3 regions of the Allobosea sp. LjRoot9 genome follow, and region 1 is predicted to be linked to each of the others. Evidence: predicted binding sites of a transcription regulator. Region 1 holds the regulator's gene; each other region holds the start of a gene.

Region 1 (3,273 bases):
ATTTCGGCCGCGACGCGTTCTTTCGCGGCATCGGCGCGGTCGGCAACATCCCCGGCAAGATCATGCTGACACCGGCGCCAGGCCCGCCTCCGCCCGAACTCGCGAGAGCCGTGCTGATCGACCGCGCCCGCAACGCCCTGACCGCCCGCATCGCCAGCGTCGGGGGCGGGCAGGCCGGCGCGATGGCGGCGGCACTGGTGACCGGCAAGCGCGGCCTGATCACGGAAACGACCAATGCCGATCTGCGCGCGGCTGGCATCTACCACATCGTCTCGATTTCGGGCCTGCACATGGTGCTCGCCGCCGGCACGATCCTCTGGCTTGTGCGGGCGCTGCTGGCGCTCTCGCAGACGCTGGCCTTGCACTGGCCGATCAAGAAGATCGCCGCCGTTGCCGCCATGATCGGAGCAACCGCCTATTGCGTCTTCTCCGGCTCCGATGTCGCAACCGTCAGGTCATTGATCATGACGCTGGTGATGCTCGGCGCAATCCTGATCGACCGCCCGGCGCTGAGCATGCGCAACCTTGCCTTGGCAGCGATCATCGTCTTGCTGCGCGAGCCCGAGGCGCTGCTCGGGCCGAGCTTCCAGATGTCATTCGGGGCGGTAGCGGCGCTGATCGCCTTTGCCGAGCGCTGGGAGGAACGCAATCAGACCGCGCCGCCATCGCCATGGCCCTGGCCGCTGCGCCCACTCTGGATCGCCGCCAGCGGCACCGTCATCACAACCCTGCTGGCGACGGCGGCGACGGCCCCGTTCGGCGCCTATCATTTCCAGACCTTCAATCCGTTCGGGCTGCTCGGCAATGCGCTCGCCTTGCCCTTCGTCTCGCTGTTCGTCATGCCGGCTGCGGTGTTCGGAGTGCTGGCCTACCCCTTCGGCCTCGATTGGCCGGCCTGGTGGCTGATGGGCGCCGCCTCCGAGGTGGTGCTGCGGCTGGCCCACTGGGTCGCGGCGATCGACCACTCGACGCTGATCATTCCCGCCTTCGGCGAGGCCGCGCTGGTCTGCCTTGCGATGACACTGCTCTGGCTGACGCTGTGGAGCACGAAGCTTCGGCTGCTCGCCATCCTGCCGCTGGTGATGGGCGTCACGGTCGCGGCCAAGCCGGACCGGCCGGATATCGTGGTCGAACGCGACGGTTCCGGCCTCGTCGTGCGCGGAGCCGACGACCGTTTCATTCTGGCCGGCCGGCCAAGCAGCTTCGTGCTGCAACAATGGCTCGTCGCCGATGGCGATGGGCGGCAGCCCACGGATGCGAGCCTGCGCAAGAATGCGGCTTGCGATACGCAAGGCTGTGTCGTTACCGCTCGCAATGGTCGCCGGATCGCCTATGCGAAAGACCGGCTCGCCGTCATCGAGGATTGCCTGCGCGCCGACCTCGTCGTCACGCCGATACCCTGGTCGGCTCCCTGCGCAGCGAAGCTGGTCGACCGGACGGCCCTGAACCGCGACGGCGCGACCTCCCTCATCGGCACTGCAGGCGGCTGGCGTATCGTCCAGGCAGAACGGCAGGATGCCGATCGCCCCTGGATACGCAAGCGCGCGGCGACAAGCACAAGGCCCGCGCAGCAGCCTCCTGCGCGGCAGCCGGAGAGGAGCGATACGGGCGATGTGGCAGCCGAGCCCGACCGGCTTCAGTAGCGCCGCATCAGATTGACCAACCGACCCTGGATCTTGACCCGATCGGGGCCGAGCACACGGGTTTCATAAGCCGGGTTTGCGGCTTCAAGCGCGATTGACGAGCCGCGTTTGCGCAGGCGCTTCAGCGTCGCCTCTTCGTCATCGATCAGCGCCACGATGATGTCGCCGGTATTGGCGGTGTCCTGCCGGCGGATGACGACGGTGTCGCCGTCGAGAATGCCGGCCTCGACCATCGAATCGCCGCGCACCTCAAGCGCGAAATGCTCGCCGGCGCCGAGCATGTCCGCCGGCAGCGCCACACTGTGGCTGCGGCTCTGGATCGCCGAGATCGGCGTGCCGGCGGCGATCCGCCCCATCACCGGGATTGCGATCGTGGCACGCGCCTCCTCTTCGGGACCAGGGGCCGGGCGCGCCTTGCCGAGGCCGCCGCCCTGGCCGAGGCCACCTTGCACGATGGAGGGGCTGAAACGCGGGCGCGCGCCTTGTGGCATGCCGACGCCATCGGGAAGCTTGATCACCTCCAATGCGCGGGCGCGATTGGGCAGCCGGCGAATGAAGCCTCGCTCCTCCAACGCCATGATCAGGCGATGAATGCCGGATTTCGAGCGGAGATCGAGCGCGTCCTTCATTTCGTCGAAGGAGGGCGGCACGCCGCTTTCACGCAGGCGTTCCTGGATGAAGCGGAGCAATTCGAATTGTTTGCGTGTCAGCATGGTCCCCGCCAGCGCCCGCGGCGCGAATTCGAAACAAATCACGAACATCATACACGTTCGTGTTGTGTTCCGCAAGCTAACCTAGCGGAGGCGGATGATCCGGCAGGGTGCGCCTTCTTTTGCCGGCTCTGCATGGGCCGGGCGAATGACCAGCGCCCGAGCGCGCGCCAGATTGCCCAGCATCGAGGAATCCTGCTTGGCGAAGGGGCTGGCGAGCCAGCCGGCCTCGATGTGCTGAAGATCGGCGCGCAGATAATCTTCACGCTCATCATTAGCCGGCATATCAATTCCGAGGATCGCCGGTTCGCTGCGGTCGCGCGCGGGATCGGGCATGCCGAGCAGCGCCTCGATCAGCGGCGCCACGAACAGATGCCCGCAGACGATCGACGAGACCGGGTTGCCGGGTAGGCCGACGGCGACCATGGCTCCAAGCCGCCCCATCATCATCGGCTTGCCCGGCCGCATCGCGATCTTCCAGAAGCCGAGCTCCATGCCCTGGCGCTTCAAGGCCTCCTGTACGAGGTCATGCGCTCCGACCGAGGCGCCGCCGAGCGTGATCAGCACGTCAGCGCCGGCGGCTCGCGCCCGCTCGATCTTGGCGGCGAGATCGGGATGATTATCGCGTGCAATGCCGAGATCGAAGGCTGTTCCGCCGATCTCCTCGACGATCGCCGCCAGGGAATAGCTGTTCGAAGCGACGATCTGGTCGGGGCCGACTGTTTCGCCCGGCAGGACGAGTTCGTCCCCGGTCGCCAGGATCGCGACCAGGGGCTTGCGCCGAACCGGCAGGGTAGGGTGTCCGGCTGCAGCCGCGAGGCCGAGCGCGGCACTGTCGAGCCGGCGTCCCGCCGGGAGGAGGACATCGCCTTCCCGGAAATCGAGGCCGGCCGGGCGGACGAAACGCCCCGGCTGGGCGC
Region 2 (3,273 bases), on a different contig from region 1:
CAGGACACGGTGATAGGCCCGCGCCGTCAGGCGCATCGCATCGGCGGCATCCCTGAGCAGCTTGAGGCCGGCATTGTCGGGCCGCGCGATCTCGTCCAGCACCGTCGCCGGGCAGGCGGCGTTGGTCGAGATGCCGCCGAGGCCGAGCGCCTCGAACCGCGCCGTCTGGAGCCGCCTTGCCGCCGCGACGCGGGCCGCGACCTCGGCGGAGCCCTCGCTCGGGCTCGGCAGGATCAGGTCGGACGCTGTGACCGCCGGCACGTCGATGGTGATGTCGATACGGTCGAGCATCGGCCCGGAGATGCGGCTCTGATACTGCGCCATGCAGCGCTCGTTCTGCTGGCGGCGACAGGCGAAGCCCGGCTCCGTCGCCCTGCCGCAGCGGCATGGGTTCATCGCCGCGACGAGCTGGAAGCGGGCCGGGTAGACGGCGCGATGATTGGCCCGCGAGATCAGCACGTCGCCGGTCTCCATCGGCTGGCGCAGCGCATCGAGCGCCTGCGCCTGGAACTCCGGCAATTCGTCGAGAAAGAGCACGCCGTGATGGGCGAGCGAGACCTCGCCGGGCTTGGCCTGTAATCCGCCTCCGACGAGCGCCGCCATCGAGGCCGAGTGATGCGGCGCGCGGAAGGGCCGCCGGTCGGTCAGGGCGCCGTCGGCGAGATGGCCTGCGACCGAGAGCACCATCGAGACTTCCAGCAATTCGCGCGGGTTCAGCGGTGGCAGGATCGAGGGCAACCGGCTCGCCAGCATCGATTTGCCGGCGCCGGGCGGCCCGTTCATCAGGAGATTATGACCTCCGGCCGCAGCGATTTCGAGGACGCGCTTGGCGCTCTCTTGGCCCTTGATGTCGGCGAGATCGGGCAGGGAGCCCGATTGCCGCGCCACGGCCGGCTCCGGCCGGGCCATCACTTGCGTGCCCTTGAAATGATTGGCGAGTTGGATCAGCGAACGCGGGCTGAGGATGTCGATATCGGCGGCGGCCCAGGCCGCTTCGGGGCCGGACGCCGCCGGGCAGATCAGCCCCTGGCCCCTGCCATAGGCGGCGATGGCGGCTGGCAGCACGCCGGCCACCGCCGTGATCGAGCCGTCGAGCGCAAGCTCGCCCAGGACCGTGTAGCCCGCCAGTGCATCTGCCGGGATCGCCCCGATCGCCGCCATCACGCCGAGCGCGATCGGTAGGTCGTAATGGCTGCCCTCCTTTGGAAGGTCGGCTGGCGCGAGATTGACAGTGATGCGCTTGGCCGGCAGCGCCAGTCCCGAGGCGATCAGCGCGGCGCGCACTCGCTCGCGGCTTTCAGCCACGGCCTTGTCGGGCAGGCCGACCAGGATGAAGGCGACGCCGCCCGGCGTCACCTGCACCTGCACATCGACGGCGCGCGCCTCGATGCCTTCGAACGCCACCGTCGCGACCCGCGTCACCATCAGCGCCACCCCTTGCCCTTGCGTGAGGCTAGTCGAGCTTCAGGTCTCACGCAAGAACATATCGAGAACTTATGGTGGCTGCTTCACATTTATGCGGTGTGGGATCTTCGCCGGCGATGTGTCCGGCGCGCAACCGGGAGCGCGCATCTCCGCCATAGGCGACGAGCGCTGGAAATGGTTCAAAGCTGTTATGATCGAGACCGAACGCCTGCTGCTCCGCCCGCCCGTCCTGGATGATTTCGAGGCGAGCTACGCGCTGCTCTCCGACCCCGCGGTCATGAGCTTCATCGGCGGGCCGCTGTCGCGGGAGGAGAGTTGGCACCGTCTGCTGCGCTATGCCGGGCACTGGTCGCTGCTGGGGTATGGGCTTTTCGTCATCATCGAGAAGGAGAGCGGCCGCCTCCTCGGCCAGACCGGGCTCGCCGATTTCCATCGCGGCCTCGGCGAGGTGTTCGATCCCTATCCGGAAGCCGCCTGGATCACGGCGACAGCGGCGCATGGGCGTGGCATCGCGGCAGAGGCCGTGGGCGCGGCTCATGCCTGGTTCGACGCCAATCGGCCACAGACCCGTACCGTCTGCATCATCAATCCCAACAATACGGCCTCGGTCCGGCTGGCCGGAAAGCTGGGCTATGCGCCTTTCGGGCAGGCGTCCTACAAAAGCGCTGAGGTCACCATGTTCGAGCGCATCCGGCCTTGAGTGCGTAGGCGACGGGGCGCCTATCGCGTCAATGCCCGCCCTTGCCGCCATGCCCTTCGCCGGAGATCCTGTCGGTCCAGGCCATCACCAGCCCCGACACCACGAAGACGACATGAATCGCGACGAGCCAGGTCAGGTCGCGGTCGGAGGAGGCCTTCACATTCATGAAGGCCTTCAGCACCTGGATCGCCGAGATCGCGACGATCGAGGAGATCAGCTTCAGCTTGAGGCCGGAGAAGTCGATCTGCGACATCCATTCCGGCCAGTCGCGATGCGCCTTCGGATCGATCTTCGAGACGAAGTTCTCATAGCCGGAGAAGATCACGATGACGATCAGCGAGCCCGTGAAGGTCAGGTCGACCAGCGAGAGCACGCCGAGGATCACGTCGGATTCGGTCGCGGAGAAGACATGGCTGATGAAGTGCCAGGCCTCCTGCAGCGCCTTCACCAGCAGCCCGCCAAGCGCGACGACGAGCAGCACATAAAACGGCGCCAGCAGCCAGCGGCTGGCCGAGAGGAAGGTCTCCAGGACGCGCTCAGGGACTGCTGGCGTGAAATCGGGCGCGGTCTCCGCTTCGGTCTCCTGCTGTGCCATCCTGTGCCTCCTGATGTCCTCTCTCCTCCTGCCATGACGTGAAGAGACCCCGCAGGCAAGCCTACGGGGTCCCGTTTCGGGTTGGTCGGAGCGTCAGGCTTCGACGCCGACGCCGATCTGGCAGGCGACGCCGGTGCCGCCCAATCCGCAATAGCCGGCCGAGTTCTTGGCGAGATATTGCTGGTGGTAGTCCTCGGCGAAGTAGAATTCCGGCGCGTCGAGGATCTCGGTGGTGATCGGGCCATAGCCACGCTGGCTGAGCGCCTGCTGATAGTCGGCCTTCGAGCGTTCGGCGGCCTCGCGCTGCGCGGCCGTGGTGACATAGATGCCGGAGCGATATTGCGTGCCGATATCGTTGCCCTGGCGCATGCCCTGGGTCGGGTCGTGATTCTCCCAGAAAGTCTTGAGCAGCATCTCGTAGGGCAGCTTGGCGGGGTCGTAGACCACGCGCACGACCTCGTTATGCCCGGTCATGCCCGAGCAAACCTCCTCATAGTTCGGGTTCGGGGTCAGGCCGCCGGTATAGCCGACCGCTGTGACCCAGATGCCGTCC
Region 3 (3,273 bases), on a different contig from region 1:
GTCATGCTCCTGCATGGCAAGAATTTCTGCGCCGGAACCTGGGATGCGACCATCAAGGTCCTGACGCAGGCCGGCTACCGCGTCGTGGCGCCCGACCAGATCGGCTTCTGCAAATCGACTAAGCCGGCGGGCTACCAGTTCAGCTTTCAGCAATTAGCGGCCAATACGGCGGGGCTGCTGAAGGAGCTCGGCATTCAGCGCGTCATCATCATGGGGCATTCAATGGGCGGCATGCTCGCGGCCCGCTACGCGCTGATGTATCCGGGGACCGTCGAGCGCCTCGTATTGGTCGATCCTCTCGGGCTTGAGGACTGGCAGGCGAAGGGCGTTCCCTATGCCACGCTCGACGCAGGCTTTCAGGCCGAGCTGAAGACGAGCTTCGAGAGCATCAAGGCCTATCAACAGCGCTTCTACTACAACGGCAACTGGAAGCCCGAATACGACCAATGGGTTGCGATGCTCGCGGGGATGTATGCCGGCGACGGCAAGCAGGCGGTCGCCTGGAACCAGGCGCAGACCTCTGACATGGTCTTCACCCAGCCGGTCATCCATGAATTCCCGAATATCCAGGTGCCGACGACCCTGATGATCGGCGGCAAGGACCGCACCGCTCCGGGAGCCAACCGCGCCACGCCCGAGCTGCAGAAGACGCTCGGCCTCTATCAACAGCTTGGACGGGAGGCCGCCAAGGCCATTCCCAATGCGCAGCTCGTCGAATTCCCCGAACTTGGCCACTCCCCGCAGGTCGAGGCGCCCGAGGAGTTTCACAAGGCGCTGCTCCAGGTGCTCAGCAAGGGTTAGAGCGCCGGCGAGGCCAGGCTCACTCCGCTGCGGCCTTCAGCGCCAGCCCCTTGGCGAAGGGCAGCGTCGGCTCGGCTGCTTTGGCGTCGTCGAATTCAAGCGCGCCGATCCTCTCGCCGCGGCTGGCGATCTTGCCGACCGAGGTGCGGATACCGGAGACATCCTCCTGGGCCTGGCGGAAATGCTGGTCGAGCTTCTCGGCCCGGTCGCCGAGGCGGCGCACATCGGCGAGCAGCTTGCCGACCTCGGACTGGATCACCTGCGCCTCCTCGCGCATGCGGGCGTCGCGCACCAGCGACTGCATCAACTGGATTGCGAGCGCCAGCAGCGAGGGCGAGACGATCATGATCCGGGCGCGATGCGCCTTCTGGATCACATCGTCGAAATGCTCGTGCAGATCGGCATAGATCGATTCAGATGGCACGAAGAGCAGGGCCAGGTCCTGCGTCTCGCCCGGCAGGAAGTAACGCTCGGCGATGTCCTTCACATGCACGCCGACATCATTGCGGACACGCACGCCTGCGGCCTTCTTCGCCTCGTCGCCGCGCGCCTCGCGCAGCATGGTGAAGCTTTCCAGCGGGAATTTCGCGTCGATCACCAGGCCGCGCCCGTCGCCGGGCAGCGTCACCATGCAGTCGGGCCGCTTGCCGTTGGAGAGCTGGGGCTGGAAGGCGAAGAAGGCGGCGGGCAGCCCGTCGCGGATGATCGCCTCCATGCGACCCTGGCCATAAGCGCCGCGTGCCTGCTTGTTCGAGAGCACGTCCTTCAGCGTCACCACCTCGGAGGTGAGGTCGGTCAGGTTCTTCTGGGCGGAGTCGATGACGGCGAGCCGCTCCTGCAATTTGCCGAGGCTCTCCGAGGTCTGGCGGACATTCTGCTCCAGCCCGGCGCCGACCTGCTGGCGCAAACCGTCCATCCGCTCGGCGACGAGGCGGGCGAGATCGCCCTGCCGCGTCGAGAGGATCTCGGCCATCGACTGCAGGCGGCCTGACAGCTCCGCCTGGGTGCGGTTCATTTCGGCGACCTTGTCGTCCATCTCGCGGGCGCGCTCAACCGCCATGGCGGCCTCGAGCGTGCGCCGCGAGGCGCCGCGCCAGGACGAGATGACGACCAGTACGAGCAAGAGGAGACTCAAGCCGGCGAAGCCGAGTGCGGCCTCGGCCCAGCTCACGGGACGGTCGAGCAGGATGAAGGCGATCTCTTTCATCGGAAGAGCCTAGCAGATTCGGGTAGAAATTTCGAACGAAAGCGGAACAGTTTGACCGCTTGCGCACAAGTGCTTATGTCGCGGCAACCTCGAAAAATTCCGCGCAGAGCCCCCATGGCCATTCGTCCACTCGTTATCCTGCCCGATTCCGTCCTGCGTCAGGTTTCTGCGCCGGTCGATACGATCACTCCCGAGATCAAGACGCTCGCCGCCGACATGCTGGCGACGATGTATGACGCACCCGGCATCGGGCTGGCCGCGATCCAGATCGGGGTGCCCAAGCGCATCGTGACGATCGATCTCTCGAAGAGCGATGACGAGGAAAAGGCCCCGATGGTCTTCGTCAATCCGGAGGTGATCTGGACCTCCGAGGAGATGAGCACCCATGAGGAGGGCTGTCTCTCGATCCCAGAATATTACGAGGAGGTCGAAAGGCCCGCTTCGATCAAGCTCCGCTATATGGATCTCGACGGAAAGGCCCAGGAGATTGCGGCCGAGGGCCTGCTCGCCACCTGCCTGCAGCATGAGGTCGACCATCTCAACGGCGTGCTGTTCATCGATTATCTGTCGCGCCTCAAGCGCGAGCGCGTGACCAAGCGCTTCGCCAAGATGGCGAAGCGCGAAAGCGCGGCGTGAGTACAAAGGCTAGGGTTGGGGTCATGTTCAGCGTATGAGTTTGCGCGTCATCTTCATGGGCACGCCCGATTTCGCCGTGCCGACCCTGACCGAGATCATCGGGCAAGGCCACGAGGTCGTGGCTTGCTACACCCGTGCCCCGGCGCAGGCGGGCCGGGGGCTCGATCTCAAACCCTCGCCGGTGCAGCGCGCCGCCGAGCGCTTCGGCATTCCCGTCTTCACGCCCAAGACCCTGAAATCGGAGGAGGCGGTCGAGACCACCGCCTCGCATCAGGCGGATGTCGCGGTCGTCGTCGCCTATGGCATGATCCTGCCCCAGGCGATCCTCGATCTGCCGGAACTCGGCTGCCTGAACCTGCACGCCTCGCTGCTGCCACGCTGGCGCGGCGCGGCCCCGATTCAGCGCGCCGTCATGGCCGGCGACGCCGAGAGCGGCGTCTGCGTCATGAAGATGGAGGCGGGCCTCGATACCGGCCCTGTCGGCATGGTCGAGACCTTGGCGATTGGTCCGGACATGACGGCGGGCGAACTGCACGACCGGCTGGCGCCGCTCGGAGCGGATCTGATGGTGCGCGCGCTTGCAGCGCTCGGCCGCGGCGGCTTGCGCTTCACACCGCAGCCGGAGGAGG

Evidence for each region. Region 1 encodes LexA, which represses DNA repair genes until DNA is damaged. Its sites were predicted from a motif close to TGTTCNNNNTGTGTTCNG; they were not measured.
Region 2: the regulator LexA is predicted to act here: its motif matches at 1,478-1,495, upstream of ACSQ3P_RS11400 (YifB family Mg chelatase-like AAA ATPase).
Region 3: the regulator LexA is predicted to act here: its motif matches at 2,040-2,057, upstream of ACSQ3P_RS10600 (DNA recombination protein RmuC).

Annotation. Positions count from the first base shown of each region.
Region 1 is NZ_CAXUPC020000001.1:1,045,457-1,048,729, forward strand. Features, by position in the region: gene ACSQ3P_RS04990 (ComEC/Rec2 family competence protein) at 1-1,643, shown strand, start outside; gene lexA (transcriptional repressor LexA) at 1,637-2,356, opposite strand; gene ACSQ3P_RS05000 (molybdopterin molybdotransferase MoeA) at 2,438-3,273, opposite strand, start outside.
Region 2 is NZ_CAXUPC020000002.1:586,823-590,095, reverse strand. Features, by position in the region: gene ACSQ3P_RS11400 (YifB family Mg chelatase-like AAA ATPase) at 1-1,425, opposite strand, end outside; gene ACSQ3P_RS11395 (GNAT family N-acetyltransferase) at 1,616-2,125, shown strand; gene ACSQ3P_RS11390 (TIGR00645 family protein) at 2,154-2,720, opposite strand; gene msrA (peptide-methionine (S)-S-oxide reductase MsrA) at 2,814-3,273, opposite strand, start outside.
Region 3 is NZ_CAXUPC020000002.1:427,139-430,411, reverse strand. Features, by position in the region: gene ACSQ3P_RS10605 (alpha/beta fold hydrolase) at 1-801, shown strand, start outside; gene ACSQ3P_RS10600 (DNA recombination protein RmuC) at 821-2,008, opposite strand; gene ACSQ3P_RS10595 (peptide deformylase) at 2,123-2,644, shown strand; gene fmt (methionyl-tRNA formyltransferase) at 2,679-3,273, shown strand, end outside.